One region of the Comamonas resistens genome, then DNA from elsewhere that is predicted to be linked to it. Evidence: predicted binding sites of a transcription regulator. Region 1 holds the regulator's gene; each other region holds the start of a gene.
The links. Region 1 encodes FNR, which switches genes on or off when oxygen is low (the NO sensors DNR and NnrR bind a similar motif). Its sites were predicted from a motif close to TTGATNNNNATCAA; they were not measured.

Region 1 (6,203 bases):
GGTGTTTCTCACGCAGCTGTTCTTCTACGGTATGCCCTGGCTGCAGTGGGGCGAGCGCCAGATGCTGCTCTTCGATCTTGAAGCGCGTCGCTTTTACCTGTTCGGGCTGGTGCTTTACCCGCAGGATTTCATTTATCTGACCGGTCTTCTCATCATCAGCGCGTTGGCGCTTTTCCTGTTTACGGCGGTCGCAGGGCGTTTGTGGTGCGGTTTCTCCTGTCCGCAGACCGTTTATACCGAGATTTTTGTCTGGATCGAGAGCAAGGTCGAAGGCGATCGCAGTGCCCGTATGCGCATCGACAAGGGCGGCTGGACTTTCGAGAAGATCTGGAAGAAGTCGCTCAAGCAGTTCCTCTGGATCGCCTTGTCCCTGTGGACCGGTTTCACCTTCGTGGGCTATTTCGTGCCCATCCGTGAACTGGGTGTCGAGTTGCTGGCCCTGAGTGGCAACTGGCAGATTTTCTGGGTGCTGTTCTATGGTTTTGCCACCTATGGCAATGCCGGCTATATGCGCGAGCAGGTCTGCAAATACATGTGCCCTTATGCACGTTTTCAAAGCGCCATGTTCGACAAGGACACCATGATCGTCAGCTACGACGCAGAGCGCGGCGAGGGGCGCGGTCCGCGCAAGAAGGGCAGTGACTACAAGGCCGAAGGTCTGGGCGACTGCATCGACTGCAAGCTCTGCGTGCAGGTCTGTCCCGTGGGTATCGACATCCGCAACGGGCTGCAGTACGAGTGCATTGGCTGCGGCTTGTGCATAGACGCCTGCAACTCCGTGATGGACAAGATGGAGTATCCACGCGGCCTGATCCGCCTGACCACGCAGAATGCCGTGTCCAAGGCATGGAAGCATGCGCAGATGATTCGCCGCATCTTCCGTCCGCGTGTGCTGATCTATACCTCGGTGCTGGTGGCACTCAGTGCCGCCATGATTGCCAGCCTGGCGATGCGTGAACCCGTGAAGGTGGACGTCATCCGTGACCGGGCGGCGCTGTCGCGCATCGTGGCCGGAGGCAAGCTGGAGAACGTTTACCGCCTGCAGATCATGAATGCCACGGAGACCGAGCAGAACTACCGCATCAGCGCCGTGGGCCTGGATCATCTGGAGGTGGCTTCCGAGCAGGAAGTGACCGTAGGCCCAGCGGAGACACGTGGCATTGCCGTGCGTCTGCAGATTCCCTATGGCTCGGCCGATCCTGGTTCGCACACCATCCATTTCAATCTGGATGCCGTGCAGGCCCAAGGTGGGCGCGTGTCCGAGAAGGCTGTTTTCCTGGTGCCGCGCTAGACGGCAAGGTTATCGACTATCCGCAACAATAGCTTGGCTGGCGCTGCGCATCTGGCGATGCGCCGCACTGGCAAAGTTCCACATTGAAAGAGATCCGCCATGTCGGCAACAACCCCAAGCGCAGCACGTGCGGCAAGCGCAGCCAAACCACAGCATCCCGAGGACGGCAAGCCTTGGTGGAAGTTCGCCCATGTCTGGCTGGTTCTGGCGGGCCCGGCCGTTGTGGTCGTCGCAGGCCTGGTCACGGCCTATATCGCCATGAGCAAGCCTGACCCCGTGATCGACCCCGATTACTATCGTCATGGCATCGAGATCAACCAGCGCATGAGCGAATCACAAAAAAGCCTGGCCCCGGCACTGACCGGGCGCAATCATGCGGCAACGCCTGCACAAGATCACCCTACAGATCGCTGATGCCGGGTTGCAGGGCACAGCACTCCATGAAAAAAGGCCGCCCAGCGGCCTTTTTTCATGGAGCATGCTCTGAAATTCAAAGCGCCTTGCGCAAGTAGAGTCTATGTTTTGCGTAACGACACCTATGAAGTGAAGATTTAATAGGCGCTGGCTGCTATCAATTAAAGAATTCCCGTGCCTGGGTTTCTCGGTGTTTGCCCGCAAGGGGCTGGTCAGTTCGGCCCGGCAATGTGCAGAATGTCCTCACCGCTCCCCGCAGCCCAAGGAGATTCGTGATGGACACTCAGCGCTGGATGTGGATTGCATGGCCCGCATTTTTGGCCGCCGCAGTCCTGGAAATGGTGGTTTTTGCCTTTGTTGACCCGATGGATGTGCACTGGATGGGGTCGCCACTGGAATGGTCGCGCAGCGCCGTCTATACGGCAGCATTCTTCGCCTTCTGGCTGGTCATGCTGCTTTGCAGTCTGATGACGCGCAGCCTGGCGCGCTCGGCGCAGGATTTGAACAACGGCATCGTCTCCGAGCCTTTGGCCGATTGACAAGCTTTCCAAAAGAACAAGGCCCGCTGTAAGCGGGCTTTGTTCTTTTGAGGGTTAGTAGATCAGCTCTGGCATTGCTGGCTGTTGACAATGCGCTTGAGCGCTTCGGTATCCAGAATGCGCAAGTGGCGCTGCTTGACTTCCACAATGCCTTCTTCGGCGAACTTGGAGAAGGTGCGGCTCACGGTCTCCAGCTTCAGGCCCAGATAGCTGCCGATTTCCTCCCGGGTCATGCGCAGCACCAGTTCCGACTTGGAGAAGCCGCGGGCAGCCAGGCGCTGCACCAGATTCAGCACAAAAGCGGCCAGGCGCTCTTCGGCGCGCATGCTGCCCAGCAGCAGCATCACGCCATGCTCGCGCACGATTTCGCGGCTCATGACCTTGTGCACATGGTTTTGCAGGGCCGTCACCTCGCGCGAGAGCTGCTCGAGCTTGTCAAAAGGCATGACGCAGACTTCGGCATCTTCCAGCGCCACGGCGTCGCAGGTGTGATGGTCGTTGACGATGCCGTCAAGGCCGATGATTTCACCGGCCATCTGAAAGCCGGTGACCTGGTCGCGACCGTCTTCGGTGGCCACGCAGGTCTTGAAGAAGCCGGTTCGGATGGCGTACAGCGAAGTGAATTCCTCGCCGTTGCGGAACAGCAGTCCGCCACGCTTGATCTTGCGGCGCGTGGCGACGATTTCGTCGATGCGCTCCATTTGCTCATCGTCCAGGCCCATGGGCATGCACAGTTCACGCAGATTGCAGTTGGAGCAGGATGCTTTGATGGTCTGAAGATTCATGGCTTGCAGCAGCGGTGCGGACGCACAGGGAGTGAGGCCGCGCCGTTCATTGACCTCTAGGTTGGTAATGAGATGGATCAAATTGTCGCAGCACTTGCCTTGTTATCCCTTGATGTGAATCAAGGACAAGGGGTTTGCCTTGGGGCACAGTGAAGACACTGATTCCAAAAACACGCGCTCGCTGCAACAAGACGGGCATCCGGTCAGGCTGAAGAGAAGCTCGATATCGGTGTCCTCTGCAGTGTGGGTGCACCCTGACTAAGAGCCATGACCGCAGTTACGCCCGAATTGCTAAGCCGTTTTGATATTCCGGGGCCTCGCTACACGTCGTTTCCAACAGCCGACCGTTTTGTTGAGGCTTTCGGCCCTGAGGACTATACCCTGGCACTGCAGCAGCGCAAGGCACATTCGGCTGCCCGCGCGCTGCCGCTGTCCCTTTATGTCCATGTGCCGTTCTGCGAGTCGCTGTGCTACTACTGCGCCTGCAACAAGATCATCACCAAGCATCACGAGAAAGCGGCGCAGTACCTCGACTATCTGCGCCGCGAAGTCGCCATGCATACCGAGCATTGCGGCAAGGGCCAGGTTGTCAGCCAGTTGCACCTGGGCGGCGGCACGCCCACGTTTTTCAACGACGACGAGCTGCGTGCCTTGATGGCGCTGATGCGCGAGCATTTCAAGCTGGACCCCGCGGGTGAATATTCGATTGAGGTGGACCCTCGCACCGTGAGCAACGAGCGTCTGCAGGCGCTGAAGGAAATGGGTTTCAACCGCCTGAGCTTTGGCGTGCAGGATTTCGATCCCGATGTGCAAAAAGCCGTGCATCGCGAGCAACCGGCACAGCAGGTCTTTGCCCTGGTGGAAAAAGCGCGCGAGCTGGGCTTTGTGTCCATCAATGTGGACCTGATCTATGGTCTGCCCAAGCAGACGCCTCAATCGTTTGCGCGTACGCTGGAGCAGGTCAATGCCTTGCGCCCTGACCGCATAGCGCTTTATGCCTATGCCCATCTGCCCGAGCGCTTCAAGCCACAGCGTCGCATTGAGTCTGCTGACCTGCCCATGGGGCAGGACAAGCTCAATATGCTCTCCAGCGCGATCGATGCATTCATGGACGGCGGCTATGTCTATGTGGGCATGGACCACTTTGCGCTGCCCGATGACTCTCTGGCCATTGCCAAGCGCCAGGGGCGTCTGCACCGCAATTTCCAGGGCTACAGTACCCAGCCTGACTGCGATCTGATTGCGCTTGGTGTCTCTGCAATCGGGAAAGTGGGGGCTACCTACAGCCAGAACGTCAAGACGCTGGAAGAGTATTACGACGCTCTGGACAGCGGCCAGTTGCCCGTGCAGCGCGGGTTGGCCTTGTCGCGCGACGACATGGTGCGCCGTGCTGTCATCATGGCGGTGATGTGCCAGGGCGCTGTGCTGTATGAGCCCATGGAACAGGCCTGGCTGATCAACTTCCGTGAATATTTCGCCCCGGAGATGAAGGCGCTGCAAGAGATGCAGGCCAACGGCTTGCTGGTGCTGGAGGAGGAAGGCTTCCATGTCACCGCGCTGGGCTGGTTCTTCGTGCGTGGAGTAGCCATGCTGTTTGATCGTTATTTACAGGCCGACAAGAACCGCACGCGGTTTTCACGCATCATCTAGCGCATGTTGTTTTCGCTGGTTTGGACTGCTTTGATCATGGGGCTCGTGGGTGGGCCCCATTGTCTTGTCATGTGTGCTGCTCCTTGCAGCGTGGTGACGTGCGGCAGTGCCGCCAGCCAGGCTCAGCAGATTGTTGTGCATGGTCTGCGCAAGCGCCAGTGGCTACGCAGCAGCCTGTTTCACCTGGGGCGTGTCGGTGGTTATGCCCTGCTGGGGGCCGTGGCTGCCGTGGCCATGGAAAGCCTTTCCTGGCTGACCAGTCAGACCACAGCATTGCAAAATCTCTGGGCTCTGATGCATGTAGTCGTCATGGCCTGGGGCCTGGCCATGGTGGTGCAGGCCCGCCAGCCGGTCTGGTTGGAGCGTGCCGGCCGTTCTGCCTGGGCCAAGGTTCAGCCCTGGGTCAGCGCACCAGGCGGCAGCCTGGCTGCGGGTTTTGCCTGGGCTCTCATGCCCTGTGGTCTGTTGTATTCGGCCGTGCTGGTGGCTGCGCTCAGCGGCGGTGCCTGGCAAGGTGGTTTGTCCATGGCTGCATTTGCGCTGGGCAGTGGCGTGTGGCTGGTGGGAGGGCCATGGCTGTGGCGTCTGAGCCAGAGCAAGGTGAATGTTCTGCGCGCGCAATGGGGTACGCGCATTGCAGGCCTGATGCTGATCGGCGTGGCAATATGGGCGTTGTGGATGGATTTGGTCTACAAACCGAGTCTTTGGTGCCGATAAGTCGGTCAGGGCGCAAAACTTCCGGTCTCTTTTGTTTGAAGGTTACGGAACTGCGCATAATGCAACATCTTGTATGACTCGCTCAAAGTGAATCGATTCGTCGCTATTGATATCGGACAGCTGCGCATAGGCATGTATGTTCATCTGGGTGTGGGCTGGCTCAGGCACCCGTTTCCCGTCAATAGCTTCAAGATCACGACCCAGGAGCAATTGAAGACCCTGCAGTCCCTGCAACTGGGTCATATCGAGTTCGATCCAGCGCGCAGCGATCCGGAGGTCACGGAAGAACCCGCGGCCGACAAGGTGGAGCCAGAAAATTTCCCGCAAACCTGTTCACTCGAGAATTGGCGCACGGCGATGCAGTCCGTGCAAAAGCGCTTCCAGTCCGCGCTTGCCTGTTTTGATGCCGTCCAGGCCATGGTGCCGGCAGACCTGCCCGCAGCGCGCTCGGGCAGCGATGAAATGGTTGGCGACTATGTGGTGCAGCTTGCCAGCGAGAGCGACATCAGCCTGCATCTGATGTTTGAGGGCGGCCGCAGCTCGGCCAGCGTGCATGGTCTGAACACCGCTGTGATGAGCTTGTTGCTGGGCAAGGCATTGGGCATGCGGGACCAGGCTCTGCAGGATCTGGGCGTGGCGGCTCTGCTGCATGATCTGGGGAAGATCCCGCTCCATATTCCTGCTTCGGATTGTGCCTTGAATCAAATGGCAGCAGGCACCGCCCAGCCCACCTTTCCCTATGTACACCATGTAGGTGAGTCCGTGGCGCTGACGCAGGCCATGGGTTACGCGCCTGCGGTCACCACG
Region 2 (6,203 bases), 690 kb from region 1:
ACTGGGCCAGCATCACCTTGATCAACAACGCAGGCATGATTCCGCAGATTGCGCCACTGTCGCAGCTGCCTGCGGCAGACATGATCAATGCGCTGCGTGTGGGCCTGGAGGCGCCGATGGCCATGACAGCTGCATTTCTGGCCGCCACCGAAAGCTGGAGCATGCCCCGCAAGGTGCTCAATATCTCCTCGGGCCTGGGCCGTCGCGCCATGGCCTCGCAGGCCAGCTACTGCACGGCCAAGGCCGGCATGGACCAGTTCAGCAGTTGTGTGGCCCTGGAAGAAGCGGCCAAGCCCCATGGGGCAAAGATCGTGTCTCTGGCACCGGGCGTCATCGACACCGACATGCAGGTGCATTTGCGCAGCGCCGCCAGCGATGACTTCCCCGATGTGCAGCGCTTTTCCCAGTTGCATTCTGCAGGCCAGCTGAGCTCGGCCCAGGACGCAGCGGCTCGCGTGCTGGCCTGGCTGGAGCGCCCGGATTTTGGCACCCAGGTTGTGGCCGACGTGCGCAATCCCTGAGCACCCTCACATTCATCAAAACCATAGCTGCCCGCGCAACTCACCTCTGCGCTGGCAGCTATTTTTGCTTTGGACGCCTAACACAGACCAAGGCCTTGCCGCCGCAATGACAAAAGCCTGTCCGTCCCGCACAGAATCTTGTATCTACATACGCCGGCAGCGGCAATCGGCATGGCAGAATGGTTCACCTGTTTTGGAGTCAGTGCCTGCGCTGAACTGCAAAACCGCAATCCGCGCCGTGGGCCACATCGGCAGCGCTACCTGATCGGAACGCTGCCACCGTGCTAGCTTTTGCAGCCACCCTGCAAGGCAGCGCGCGCGATTGCCAACCCGCCGTGCCGGTACCGCATGGCGCAGGTCTCTTCGGTAAAGACAAATACCCATTGATGGCGGAACCACCCTCCCCGATCATCGAAAAGCCCACCTTCCGTGACTTGGCCCCAGGGCCAGGAGCGTTCCTATTCCCGCATATCCCGAATATTGCGCACTGAGACACTCCGACCTGACAGCCGTTCGCGTCCGTTTTCTCACCCCGCCATAAGCCGGGTGCCGAGGCCGCCGCACACCCTTATCGTCTCTGGAGCTTCTTTTTCATGTTTCGCCAACTGATCACCTGCACCGCCATGGTTGCGGCCACCGGCCTGAGCTTTTCCGCTGCCGCACAAGACCCCGTCAAGGACTACCCGAACAAGCCTGTTCGCATGATCGTTCCCTTTCCGCCAGGCGGAGGCACAGACATCCTCTCTCGCGTGATCTCCAACAAGCTCACCGAAGTCAGCCACTGGACCGTGGTGCCCGACAACCGCGCAGGCGCGGGCGGCACCATCGGCATCACCGAAGCCGTGAAGGCCGCCCCCACCGGCTATGACATGGTCATGGGCCAGAAAGACAATGTGGTTCTGGGCCCCTATCTGTACAAAAGCCTGCCCTGGAACCCCACCAAGGATCTGACGCCCGTAGCCCATGTGGCCTACACCCCCATCGTGATCGCCACGGCTGCCAACTCGCCCTACAAGACGCTGGCCGATGTAGTGGCCGCCGCCAAGAAGAACCCCGCCAAGATCACCTATGGTTCTCCCGGCAACGGCACCAGCATTCATCTGGCTGGCGTGATGCTGGAAAAGGCCTCGGGCATTCAGCTGACCCATGTGCCCTACAAGGGCTCCAACCCGGCCATGATGGACGCGCTGGCCGGCAATGTGGATCTGCTGGTGTCTTCCGTGCCTTCGGCCATCGCCCAGATCAAATCGGGCAAATTGCGCGCCATTGCCGTGACCTCGGCAGCCCGCTCGTCCTCGTTGCCCGATACGCCCACCTTGGCCGAATCCGGCCTCAAGGGCTTCAACGTGAGCACCTGGTACGGCATCTTCATGCCCAAGAACACGCCGACACCCATCGTGAACAAGGTCAATGCCGAAGTGAACAAGCTGCTGGCCATGCCCGAAGTCAAGGAAGCCATCCTGACCCAGGGCGCCGAGCCACAGGCCATGAGCGTGGAAGCCTTCGACAAATTCTTCCAGGCAGACTTCAAGGCCAACAAGGCTATCGTTGAGGCTTCTGGCGCAAGCATTCAGTAACCCCCTGAGCCGCTTTGCTGCTCCCCCCTAAAAGGGGGACGGCAGCATCGCCGCGAGGCGGCTCTTGCTTGCTGCCCTGGCTTGGGCCGTGACAGTTTTATAGACTGCGCCCAGTGGACCAAATCCACTCTTATAAAAAGAAAGACCTCTTGCGAGGTCTTTCTTTTTATCGCCATGGGGAATATGCGCTTATTCGCGCACAACCAGAACGGGAATCTTGACGGCGCCCAGCACGCGCTGGGTGACGCTGCCCAGCATCAGCTTTTCCAGGCCACGGCGGCCCTGAGAACCCATGACGATCAGATCGGCGCCCACGCTGTCCATGGTGTTGACGATGCCGTCGTGCACGGCATGACCTTCGCCAACCAGGGTGTTCACGTTCACGCCTTCGGCTTCCATGATGGATTTGACGGCGTCGAGGGCCGTGTTGGCTTCGGCGGTCGCTGCGCTCAAGTATTGCGACTGGCCATAGGCGAAATCGGCGCCTACACCGGTGAAGGGATAGGGGTCGACCACGTACACCGCCGTCACGGCACTGCCAAAGACCTTGGAGAGTTCCGCAGCCTTGCGTGCCGCCAGCAGCGAAGGTTTGGAGCCATCAACCGGAACCAGGATGTGATTGAACATGGACATGAGCTTCTCCTTTTTGGGTAGCTTGGCGACTCTGCATGCAGGTGCCGCCGTTTCAACAAAGCGAGTCTGCTCCCATCATGCCCCAGCGTCCTGACCTGCATCAACCCCGAAGGGAAATCAGAGGCGCAATGGCTCAGAGGCAGACATGAGCCGCGTCATAGGCATAGCACTTGTCCAGCAGCTTGTGCGATTTATCGGTAATGGTGATGCGAGAGCCGTCGGGGCGCAGCAACGAGACATACTTGAACGCGGGCTCATTGGGCTGGCTTGGCGCATCGCGGCGCACCGACCAGTCTTCCCTTACCGGACCCGATGGCAGCTCCAGCATCACCTGGATTTCCTTGGTGTCGTCAGCCAGACGAATGCACTTGGCACCATCGACCACCGAGACGGCGCCTGCCGGTGCGGCCAGTCCATAAGGGCATTCCTGCAAACCATGAATCGGCACTGCCTCGTCGTTCACCGTGATTTCCAGACCATTGCGAAAGTAGATCGTGGGCTCCTTGAAGGAGGCCTTTACGGAATGGTCTTCAGAAGGCGTGCAGGCTGCGATGGCAGCCAGAGCGGCAAGCGAGGTCAGAAAAAAAGCAGGAAAACGTTTCATGCAGAAAATCGGCTGCACACGATGCGCAGCCCGGGCCTGTTGGAGTTGGTGTGAAGAGTCGCCTGAGGTTGTTCGCCGGGTTTTCTTGGCTTGACAACATCAAGGTGGCGCATCATGCCGCAGAAATGCGTGACTCTTTGTTAACTACACACCTAACATTTTTGTTCAGGCCACCTGTTCTTCAGCGCCTTGAAAGTTGCCGCGCCTGTAGGTCAGCACCAAGGTATCGCGCACGCCACTCTCGCCCAAAGGCTGGATGGGCGTGGTTTCATGAATCATGCGGGCATCGTCGAGCAGCAGCACAGACCAGGGCTCGGTCAAGGTGAAACGCTGGCCGCTAGGACCGGTTGCCTCAAAGACACGCGTCTCGCCACCCTTGACGCCCTGGCGCTGTACCACCACCACCACCACCAGGTCCACGCCATCGCGGTGAGCACCTTCCGGCGTTGGGCGGCCTATGCCATCCGCCGTGTCGATACGGAACTGGTGCGCCTCTACAAACCATTGCTCATGCTGGCCCGCCGGGCAGAACACCTCGTCCGACAGCTCGGCCAGCGACTGCAGCATTTGTGCCCAGACCTGGCTTTGCACGGTTGCCGCCTCCATGGGAGCAAACAGGCGCTGCATGCCGCCGTGCAAGGCGTTGTATTCCACCGGCTGCCAGTGCGCGCGGTGCGGCACCTGGCTCAGATCGTCTGACCTGGCGACAAAGCAGGAATGGCGGCGGCGTCGATAACGACCTCCATCCTTGAGGAATTCATCGGGTGGCAGCGTCTGCCAGTCGGCACTCAAGGCCTGCAGCTCCTCGAGATTCACGCCCATCCATTGCGCAAAATCATCGGGCTTCAGCACGGCAAAACCCTGAGCACGCAGGGACTGTGCGGCGTCGCAGGCCGCTGTGTAGGGAGGAAGAAACGAGATATGCGCCATAAGGTCGGCTAGCTTACTCCTGCAGGCGCCCCGGAAGCCCGGGTGCAACAGCAAAATTTACGCAAGGCTGCATCAACCAAATTGCATGGATGAAAAAACTGCCTGCACCCCCTCGGGAGTGCGGCAGCCAAAGGCGGGCACCAGGTCCGGGGCCCGCCGTTCATCACCACGGTGATGAGAGCAATGCAAATGCCGAATTACACCAGGGGCAGGCCTACATAGTTTTCGGCCAGCGAGGTAGAGCCGGCCTCGGAGTGGACGATGTAATCCAGCTCGGCTTCCTGCACCTTGGTATTGAATTCGCCCTCATTGGGGAAGTTGTGCAGCATGGAGGTCATCCACCAGGAGAAGCGCTCGGCCTTCCAGACGCGGCGCAGGCACTGTTCGGAGTAACGGTCGATGCCGGCTTCGGACTTGTCTTGGTAGTACTCCGTGAAGGCCTGCGACAGATAGCCAACGTCGGAAGCAGCCAGATTCAGCCCCTTGGCGCCGGTGGGAGGCACGATGTGCGCAGCGTCGCCCGCCAGGAACATGCGGCCGAAGCGCATGGGCTCGGTCACAAAGCTGCGCAGCGGTGCAATGCTTTTTTCCAGCGATGGGCCGGTCACCAGATTGGCACGGGCCTCGGGGTCCAGGCGCTTCTTGAGTTCTTCCCAGAATGCCTCATCGCTCCAGTCCTCGACCTTGTCGGTCAGCGGCACTTGCAGATAGTAGCGGCTGCGCGTGGCGCTGCGCTGGCTGCACAGCGCAAAGCCGCGCTCGGTGTTGGCGTAAATCAGCTCGTGCGACACGGGAGGCGTATCGGAGAGCAGGCCCAGCCAGCCAAACGGATAGACCTTCTCGAAGGTCTTGATCTTGTCCTGGGGGGCACTGGCGCGGCAGATGCCGTGAAAGCCGTCGCAGCCGGCAATGAAGTCACATTCGATTTCATGCACCTGGCCGTCTTTTTCGTAGCGCACCTTGGGCTTGTCGCTCTCGAAATCCACGGGCTGCACATTGCTGGCCTCATACACCGTGGTCAGACCCTCTTCGGCACGCACTTCCATCAGGTCGCGGGTCACTTCGGTCTGGCCGTAGACCATCACGCGCTTGCCGCCGGTCAGGCCGTTCAGGTCGATGCGGTGACGCTTGCCCTTGAACAGCAGCTCGATGCCGTCATGGGGCAGACCTTCCTCATTCATGCGCTTGTCGGCGCCAGCCTTCTTCAGCAGGTCGACGGTCACCTGCTCGAGCACACCGGCGCGGATGCGGCCCAGCACATAGTCGGCGCTGCGTTGCTCGATGATGATGTTGTCGATGCCTGCCTTGTACAGCAGTTGGCCCAGCAGCAGACCCGAGGGACCTGCACCGATGATGGCGACTTGTGTGCGCATGATGTATGACTCCTTGTTATGGCTCAAAACCTCGTCAACCGGCTCGCTTGCAATAGCGGTTGCGACATGCCTGCAAGACTAAGTTTTGTGCTGCATCAAGGCACGGGGTTCATGCACTTGTTTGCGCGATAATCGCACAACAAGATCGATAATCGCACAAAACCCTCACCCTACCCTGCCATGACAGACCGCAGCCCCGCCTCCATCGCACCCGCAGACTTCATTGCTGGCCTGGCCAAAGGCCTGGCCGTGCTGGAGAGTTTCGACACCGAGCGCCAGCGCCTGAACGCCACCATGGCCGCGGAGCGTGCGGGCATCACAAGAGCCGCAGCGCGCCGCCACTTGCTGACCCTGGCCCATCTGGGCTATCTGGAAACCGATGGCAGCCACTACTGGCTGGCGCCCAAGGTGTTGCGCCTGTCCGGCAGCTATCTGGCTTCGGCCCGGCTGCCACGCATCGTCCAGCCCATATTGCACCGCCTGGCCGCGCAGACCGGCCTGTCGTATTCCTGCGTGGTGCGCGAAGGGCGTGAGGTCGTCATCGTGGCGCGCAGCGCCGTTCATG
Region 3 (6,203 bases), 200 kb from region 1:
CGCCGCCCGTGGCCGGCCTCGGAACCACCGGCGGCTTCAAGCTGCAGATCGAGGACCGTGCCTCGCTGGGTTACGACGCCATGGACGCGGCCGTGAAGGCCTTCATGGCCAAGGCCTACCAGACGCCCGAGCTGGCCGGCCTGTTCACCAGCTGGCAGGTCAACGTGCCCCAGCTCTATGCCGCAATCGACCGCACCAAGGCGCGTCAGCTCGGCGTGCCCGTGACGGATATCTTCGAGACGCTGCAGATCTACCTGGGCAGCTTGTATGCGAACGACTTCAACCAGTTTGGCCGCACCTATAGCGTGCGCGTGCAGGCTGACGCAGCCTACCGGGCGCGCGCCGAAGACGTGGGCCTGCTCAAGGTGCGTTCCACCACAGGCGAGATGGTGCCGCTGTCGGCGCTGATGAAGCTCGAACCCAGCTTCGGGCCCGAACGCGCCATGCGCTACAACGGCTTTCTGGCCGCCGACGTGAATGGCGGTCCTGCGCCCGGCTTCTCCTCGGGCCAGGCCCAGGCCGCCGTCGAGCGCATTGCCGCCGAAACCCTGCCGCCCGGCATAGGCTTCGAGTGGACCGAGTTGACCTACCAGGAAATCCTGGCCGGCAATTCCGCCGTGCTGGTGTTCCCCATCGCCATCCTGCTGGTCTTTCTGGTGCTGGCGGCGCAGTACGAAAGCCTAACCCTGCCGATTGCCATCATCCTCATCGTGCCCATGGGCCTGCTGGCTGCCATGACGGGCGTGTGGCTGAGCGGCGGCGACAACAATGTGTTCACGCAGATCGGGCTCATCGTGCTCGTGGGGCTGTCGGCCAAGAACGCCATCCTGATCGTGGAGTTCGCCCGCGAGCTGGAATTTGCGGGCCGCACGCCCGTGCAGGCCGCCATCGAAGCCAGCCGCCTGCGCCTGCGCCCCATCCTCATGACCTCGCTGGCCTTTGTCATGGGCGTGCTGCCCCTGGTGCTGTCCACGGGCGCGGGAGCCGAGATGCGCAGCGCCATGGGTGTGGCGGTGTTCGCCGGCATGATCGGTGTGACGGCCTTTGGCCTGTTCCTCACGCCGGTGTTCTATGTGGTGCTGCGTCGTCTGGCCGGCAACCGCCCGTTGCAGCAGCATGGCAGTCATGTGGCGCCGATCAGCGAGCCCGGTCACGGCGCCTCGGCCCTGCCCATGCCTGCTGCGCCACGCGGCCATGACGAATAAGCCCCAATCAACCATGGATTCCGATATGAAAACGATGCAAGGCATTCGATCCCTGATGCCGTTCCTGAGCGCGCTGACGGCAGCCTTGGTGCTGGCGGGTTGCGCCAGCGCACCGCCCACGGTGGCCGAGCATGCCGGCGTTGCCGTGCCCGCAAGCTTCAGTGCCCAGGCTGCAGCCGCGGGCTGGACGCAGGCCGCCCCGGCCGAGGCCCAGCCGCGCGGTGCCTGGTGGCGGGTATTTGCCGACACCGAGCTCAGCGCTTTAGTGGAGCGTGCGGGTGAAGCCAATACCGATGTGCAGACCGCTGCGGCGCGCCTGGCCGAAGCCCGCGCGCTGCTGCGCTCGGCCGATGCGCAGCGCCAGCCGCAGATCGGGGCTGCGGGCGGTGCCGCGCGTCAGGCCGGTGCGAACACGGCGAACGGCATGCAACCCGCCACACTGGTCACGGCCGGCCTGAACTTCTCCTACGAAGCGGATCTGTTCGGCCGCCTGTCGCGGGCCAGCGAAGCGGCACGCGAGGATGCCAATGCACGCGAGGCCTTGCTGCAGAGCACGCGCCTGATGGTGCAGGCCGATGTGGCGCAGACTTATCTGCAGCTGCGTTCGCTGCAGACCGAGCGCCAGCTGGTCGAGCAGAGTCTGGCGGCCTATCGCGAGACGCTGACGCTGATCGAGAAGCGCTTCCGCGCCGGCGATGCAGCCGAGCTGGACGTGGCGCGCATGCAGACCGAGGTTTCGGCCACCGAGGCCGAGACACTGGCGCTGGAGCGCCAGCAGGCGGCCCTCACGCATGCGCTGGCCGTGCTCGTGGGGGATGTCGCCACTGGCTTCACGCTGGCTTCGCAGCCTGTGCTGGCAACGCTGCCCGTGATTCCGGCAGGCGTGCCCGCGACGGTACTGGCGCGCCGCCCCGATGTGTCGGCGGCTCAGACATCCGTGCTGGCGGCCCAGGCGCGCGTGGGCGTGGCCCAGGCCGCATGGTTTCCGGCCATCACGCTCACGGGCAATGGCGGCTATGCCTCGCCGGAGCTGGGCGATCTGTTCAAGTGGTCGGCGCGCTCCTGGGGCATAGGCGCCTTGCTGTCGCTGCCCATCTTCGACGGCGGCCAGCGCGCCGCGCAGGAGGAGGGGGCCCGTGCGCGCCTGGAAGCCGCCGTGGCGGCCCAGCGCGGCCAGGTACTCGCAGCCTTTCGGGATGTGGAGGATCAGCTCAGTGCCTTGCGCCTGCTCTCGGGCCAGGCCCGCGTGCTGGGGCAGGCCGTGCAGTCTTCCGAGCGGGCCACGCACCTTTCGGACGTGCGCTATCGCAACGGTCTGGTGAGCCAGCTGGAGCTGCTGGATGCACGTCGCAACGAGTTGCGCAACCGGCGCCAGGCCTTGCAGGTGCGCACCGCGCAGTACACGGCCACGGTGGCGCTGATTCGCGCGTTGGGCGGAGGCTGGGACAGCGGCGAGTCCGTGGCGGCCAGCAGCTGAGGCGAGAGCTGTCCTGTCCGCCCTGGCGGGCGGTTTGCCGGCTTGTGACTCCTGCTGCTGAGCCAGCCGGTGTTTGCAGCGCCCAGGCAGGCTCCGCGGTTTGATGGGCATCAAGGCAAGACTTGAGGCTCTGGCAGCGCAGGCGCCAGTGGTGCTAGATTCATTGACGGTCCATGTGGATCGTCAATGGATGCTTCATGAACATCACTTTTCACGGTGCGGCGCAATCGGTCACGGGGTCCTGTTTTCTGGTCGAGGCGCATAGTTGCCGATTTCTGATCGACTGCGGCATGGCCCAGGGCGGCCGCGAGGCCGACGAGCACAACCAGCAAGCCTTTGCCTTTGATGCTGCAAGCCTGGATTTCGTCGTTCTGACCCATGCGCACATCGATCACAGCGGCTTGTTGCCCAAGCTCGTGGCTCAGGGCTTCAAGGGCCCCATCTATGCCACTCTGGCCACCAAGGATTTGCTCGAGGTCTTGCTCAAGGACAGCGCCCATATCCAGATGATGGATGCCGAACGGGCGGCGCGGCGCCGGCGTGAAGGCCGAGGGCACGAGCGCGAGCCGACGGTTCCTCTGTATTCGTTGGCCCATGTGGCGAGCACGCTGGAGCAGGTCCAGGCCAGAGCCTATGGACAGCGCTTTGAACCTCATCCTGCGGTGACGGTACGTTTTCAGGATGCCGGGCATATTCTGGGCTCGGCCATTGTGGAGCTATGGCTGGCAGATGGTCATGGCGGCTCGCGCAAGCTGGTGGCCAGCGGCGATCTGGGCCAGCCGGGGCGGGTGATCCTGCGCGATCCCACGCCGATCACGGACGCTGATCTGCTGCTCATCGAGTCCACCTATGGCGACCGGCAGCACAAGAGTACTGGCGATACCCTGGAAGAGCTGGTCGATGTGGTCACGCGCACGGTTCCCCATGGCAATGTGGTCATCCCGGCATTTGCCGTGGGGCGCACGCAGGAGCTGCTCTATCACTTTCTGCAGCTGATCCAGCAGCAGCGCCTGCCGCCGGTAGAGATATTTGTGGATTCGCCGATGGCGGTGGCAGCTACGGATATCACGCTGCGGCATTTCAACGTGTTCGACGAGGAGGCCAGACAGTTGCTGGGCAGCGTCAAGAGACTCAAGGAGTCGCCGCACATTCATTTCATCAGCGATGTGGAGGACTCCATCAAGCTCAACCGCATCAAGAGCGGCGCGATCATCATCTCGGCCAGCGGCATGTGCGACGCGGGACGGGTGCTGCACCATCTGAAGAACAATCTGTCCAGGCCCGAGTGTGCAGTGGTGATTTGCGGCTATCAGGCCGATGGTTCGCTAGGTCGAAGGCTGGTCGACGGTGCCAGGCAGGTGCGCCTGCTTGGTGATGAAGTGGAAGTCCGTGCCGGCATCCATACCCTGGGCGGCTTTTCGGCCCATGCCGACCAGCAAGCTCTGCTGGACTGGGCGGCCGCGTTCACCCGCCCGCCGCAGCAGACCTTTGTGGTGCATGGAGAGCCGCATGCCTCCCTGGCCTTGGCCACGCTGCTGCACGAGCGCCTGCATTTCTCGGTGCAGCTTCCGCAGCCGGGCCAGGTCTTCGAGTTCTAGAACGTGCCAGGAGTCTCCGAGATGCGAAATCTTCCTTGCCCGTGGCCTGTTGCATGATGTTCTGGCGGCGAAGCCTGATGCCGGTCGAGGCCGGATTCGTACAGCGGCTTTTCGGCACTGCGCTGGATGAGTTGCTGCCCGGCATGCGTCTGCATGTGCGGCGTCTGGGCGATACCAGGCGCGCGCTGTCCCTGGGCGGCGGGCGCATCTATCTGCCGCGCAGCTTTTTTGAGCACAGGGACCCGCATAAGCCGCTGCGGCTTGCCCACCCTGTGGTGGCTGGCGTCTTCGCCCATGAGCTGCTGCATCAGTGGCAGCGCCTGCAAGGCCGGGCGGTGACGTGGGAGGCGTTGGGCCTGCATCTGCGCGCGGCATGCCTGCGGCGCAATCCTTATCACTATCAGGTCTGTGCAGATCCGCAGCAGATGCTGCAGTGCTTTCTGGACGCAAACGTGGAGCAGCAGGGGCAGATCTGGCAGGACCATGTTCAGGCCCTGGTGCAGGGCCAGCCTCTGGCCTGCATGGAACTGGTTGAAGAGCATGTGCGCCAGACTAAGCCAGGTCGGACCAGCAAAGACTAGGCCGCCGGGTTAAGGGCTGCAATCAGATCTTGCGCGTCCACATCGCGTGCCGCGCCAAAGCCAGCGACATGCCTGCCGCTTTGTGGCGTGATGCAGACAAAACGAAAATCGCCCAGCGCCGTCATAGGCTCGGCCTCGGGAAAACGCGCCAGATAAGCCTTGCGGGCACCTTGCCAGAGCACACTACCCTCAGGCGGAGTGGAAGCGACACCCTGGATGCTGACCCGCTCCAGCGCATGCACACCCTGGCCCGTTTGTTCGGTGGCCGTCATCAGCAGACTGACTGCCGGGTGTTGTTCCATGGCCTGCGTGTGGCTGGCCAGGCCGCTGACATGAATGATCAGCGTGAAGAACTCTGCATCCCAGGCCCAAGGCACCATGGAAATCTGCGGCGCAGGCAGGGCTGAGACATTGATGAAATCAGCCAGAGGTTGCACGGCCAGGGCCGCAGTGCGCTGGCTGAGAAGCAATTGACGCAGCGACTGCTGCAGGCGGGATTCATGCGACATGGCTGCATGGTAAATGCACGGCGTGCTGGCCGTCAGGGGGATTGCTTGCCGAGGGGTGAACCCGTTAGCGAGGTCACTTTGGTGACGGGCTCTAGTGGCCTACCCGAATGCCACCAAGGTGCTGGCGCACTAGCCTAGGCAATCGATGCTCTAGTCCGTCAGGACTATGACTGTTCCCGTGCTGTATTGCAGTACCTGCGTTCTCACCGACTCATGCTCCAGCCCATGTCCTCTCACTACAAATTCTGGCCTGCTCGTCTGCCGCACTCCATTACCGTTCCCGCTTCCAGCGTTTGGGAGAATCTGCACATCAACGCGTGCCGTTATCCGGACAAGACCGCGCTGGTGTTTTTGGGGCGCAAGACAACATACCAGCAACTGTGCGAGGGTACGCAGCGCATGGCGGCCTATCTGCATAGTCTGGGGGTGGGCAAGGGCGATCGCGTCATCTTGCTGATGCAAAACTCCTCCCAACTGGTGCTGGCGCATTACGCCATCTACCGCGCCAATGCTGTGGTCGTTCCGGTCAACCCCATGAATACGGCGGAGGAACTCAAGCACTACATCACCGACTCAGGCGCCAAGGTAGCCATCACCTCGGCCGATCTGGCGCAGGCGCTGGCCAAGGCCAGCAACGCGCTGCCGCAAGAGCAGCAACTGTCGCATATGGTGGTGACCCGCTTCACCGAAGGTTTTGATCCCAATGTTCAGGGGCTGGATGCTCCGCCGCAGAGTTGGCATCACTGGCTGCTGAGCGAGCACGAGCCCGCGCAACTCAGCCACGGACAGGTGCATGCCTGGGCTGATGCGCTTGCTTGCCAGGATGAGCCACC

Region 2: QMY55_RS13130 (universal stress protein) is a predicted target of FNR. The motif match lies at 2,822-2,835, and genes of this name have one in related genera.
Region 3: QMY55_RS10845 (MBL fold metallo-hydrolase RNA specificity domain-containing protein) is a predicted target of FNR. The motif match lies at 2,783-2,796, and genes of this name have one in related genera.

What each region holds. Positions count from the first base shown of each region.
Region 1 is NZ_CP125947.1:2,115,272-2,121,474, forward strand. It holds gene ccoG (cytochrome c oxidase accessory protein CcoG) at 1-1,291, shown strand, start outside; gene QMY55_RS09920 (FixH family protein) at 1,391-1,705, shown strand; gene QMY55_RS09925 (hypothetical protein) at 1,981-2,244, shown strand; gene fnr (fumarate/nitrate reduction transcriptional regulator Fnr) at 2,307-3,029, opposite strand; gene hemN (oxygen-independent coproporphyrinogen III oxidase) at 3,297-4,679, shown strand; gene QMY55_RS09940 (sulfite exporter TauE/SafE family protein) at 4,683-5,396, shown strand; gene QMY55_RS09945 (HD-GYP domain-containing protein) at 5,484-6,203, shown strand, end outside.
Region 2 is NZ_CP125947.1:2,805,289-2,811,491, forward strand. It holds gene QMY55_RS13120 (SDR family NAD(P)-dependent oxidoreductase) at 1-521, shown strand, start outside; gene QMY55_RS13125 (Bug family tripartite tricarboxylate transporter substrate binding protein) at 1,115-2,098, shown strand; gene QMY55_RS13130 (universal stress protein) at 2,288-2,725, opposite strand; gene QMY55_RS13135 (hypothetical protein) at 2,865-3,335, opposite strand; gene QMY55_RS13140 (2OG-Fe dioxygenase family protein) at 3,501-4,265, opposite strand; gene pobA (4-hydroxybenzoate 3-monooxygenase) at 4,463-5,638, opposite strand; gene QMY55_RS13150 (IclR family transcriptional regulator domain-containing protein) at 5,819-6,203, shown strand, end outside.
Region 3 is NZ_CP125947.1:2,317,043-2,323,245, forward strand. It holds gene QMY55_RS10835 (efflux RND transporter permease subunit) at 1-1,205, shown strand, start outside; gene QMY55_RS10840 (efflux transporter outer membrane subunit) at 1,219-2,682, shown strand; gene QMY55_RS10845 (MBL fold metallo-hydrolase RNA specificity domain-containing protein) at 2,880-4,280, shown strand; gene QMY55_RS10850 (hypothetical protein) at 4,334-4,861, shown strand; gene QMY55_RS10855 (pyridoxamine 5'-phosphate oxidase) at 4,858-5,370, opposite strand; gene QMY55_RS10860 (long-chain fatty acid--CoA ligase) at 5,596-6,203, shown strand, end outside.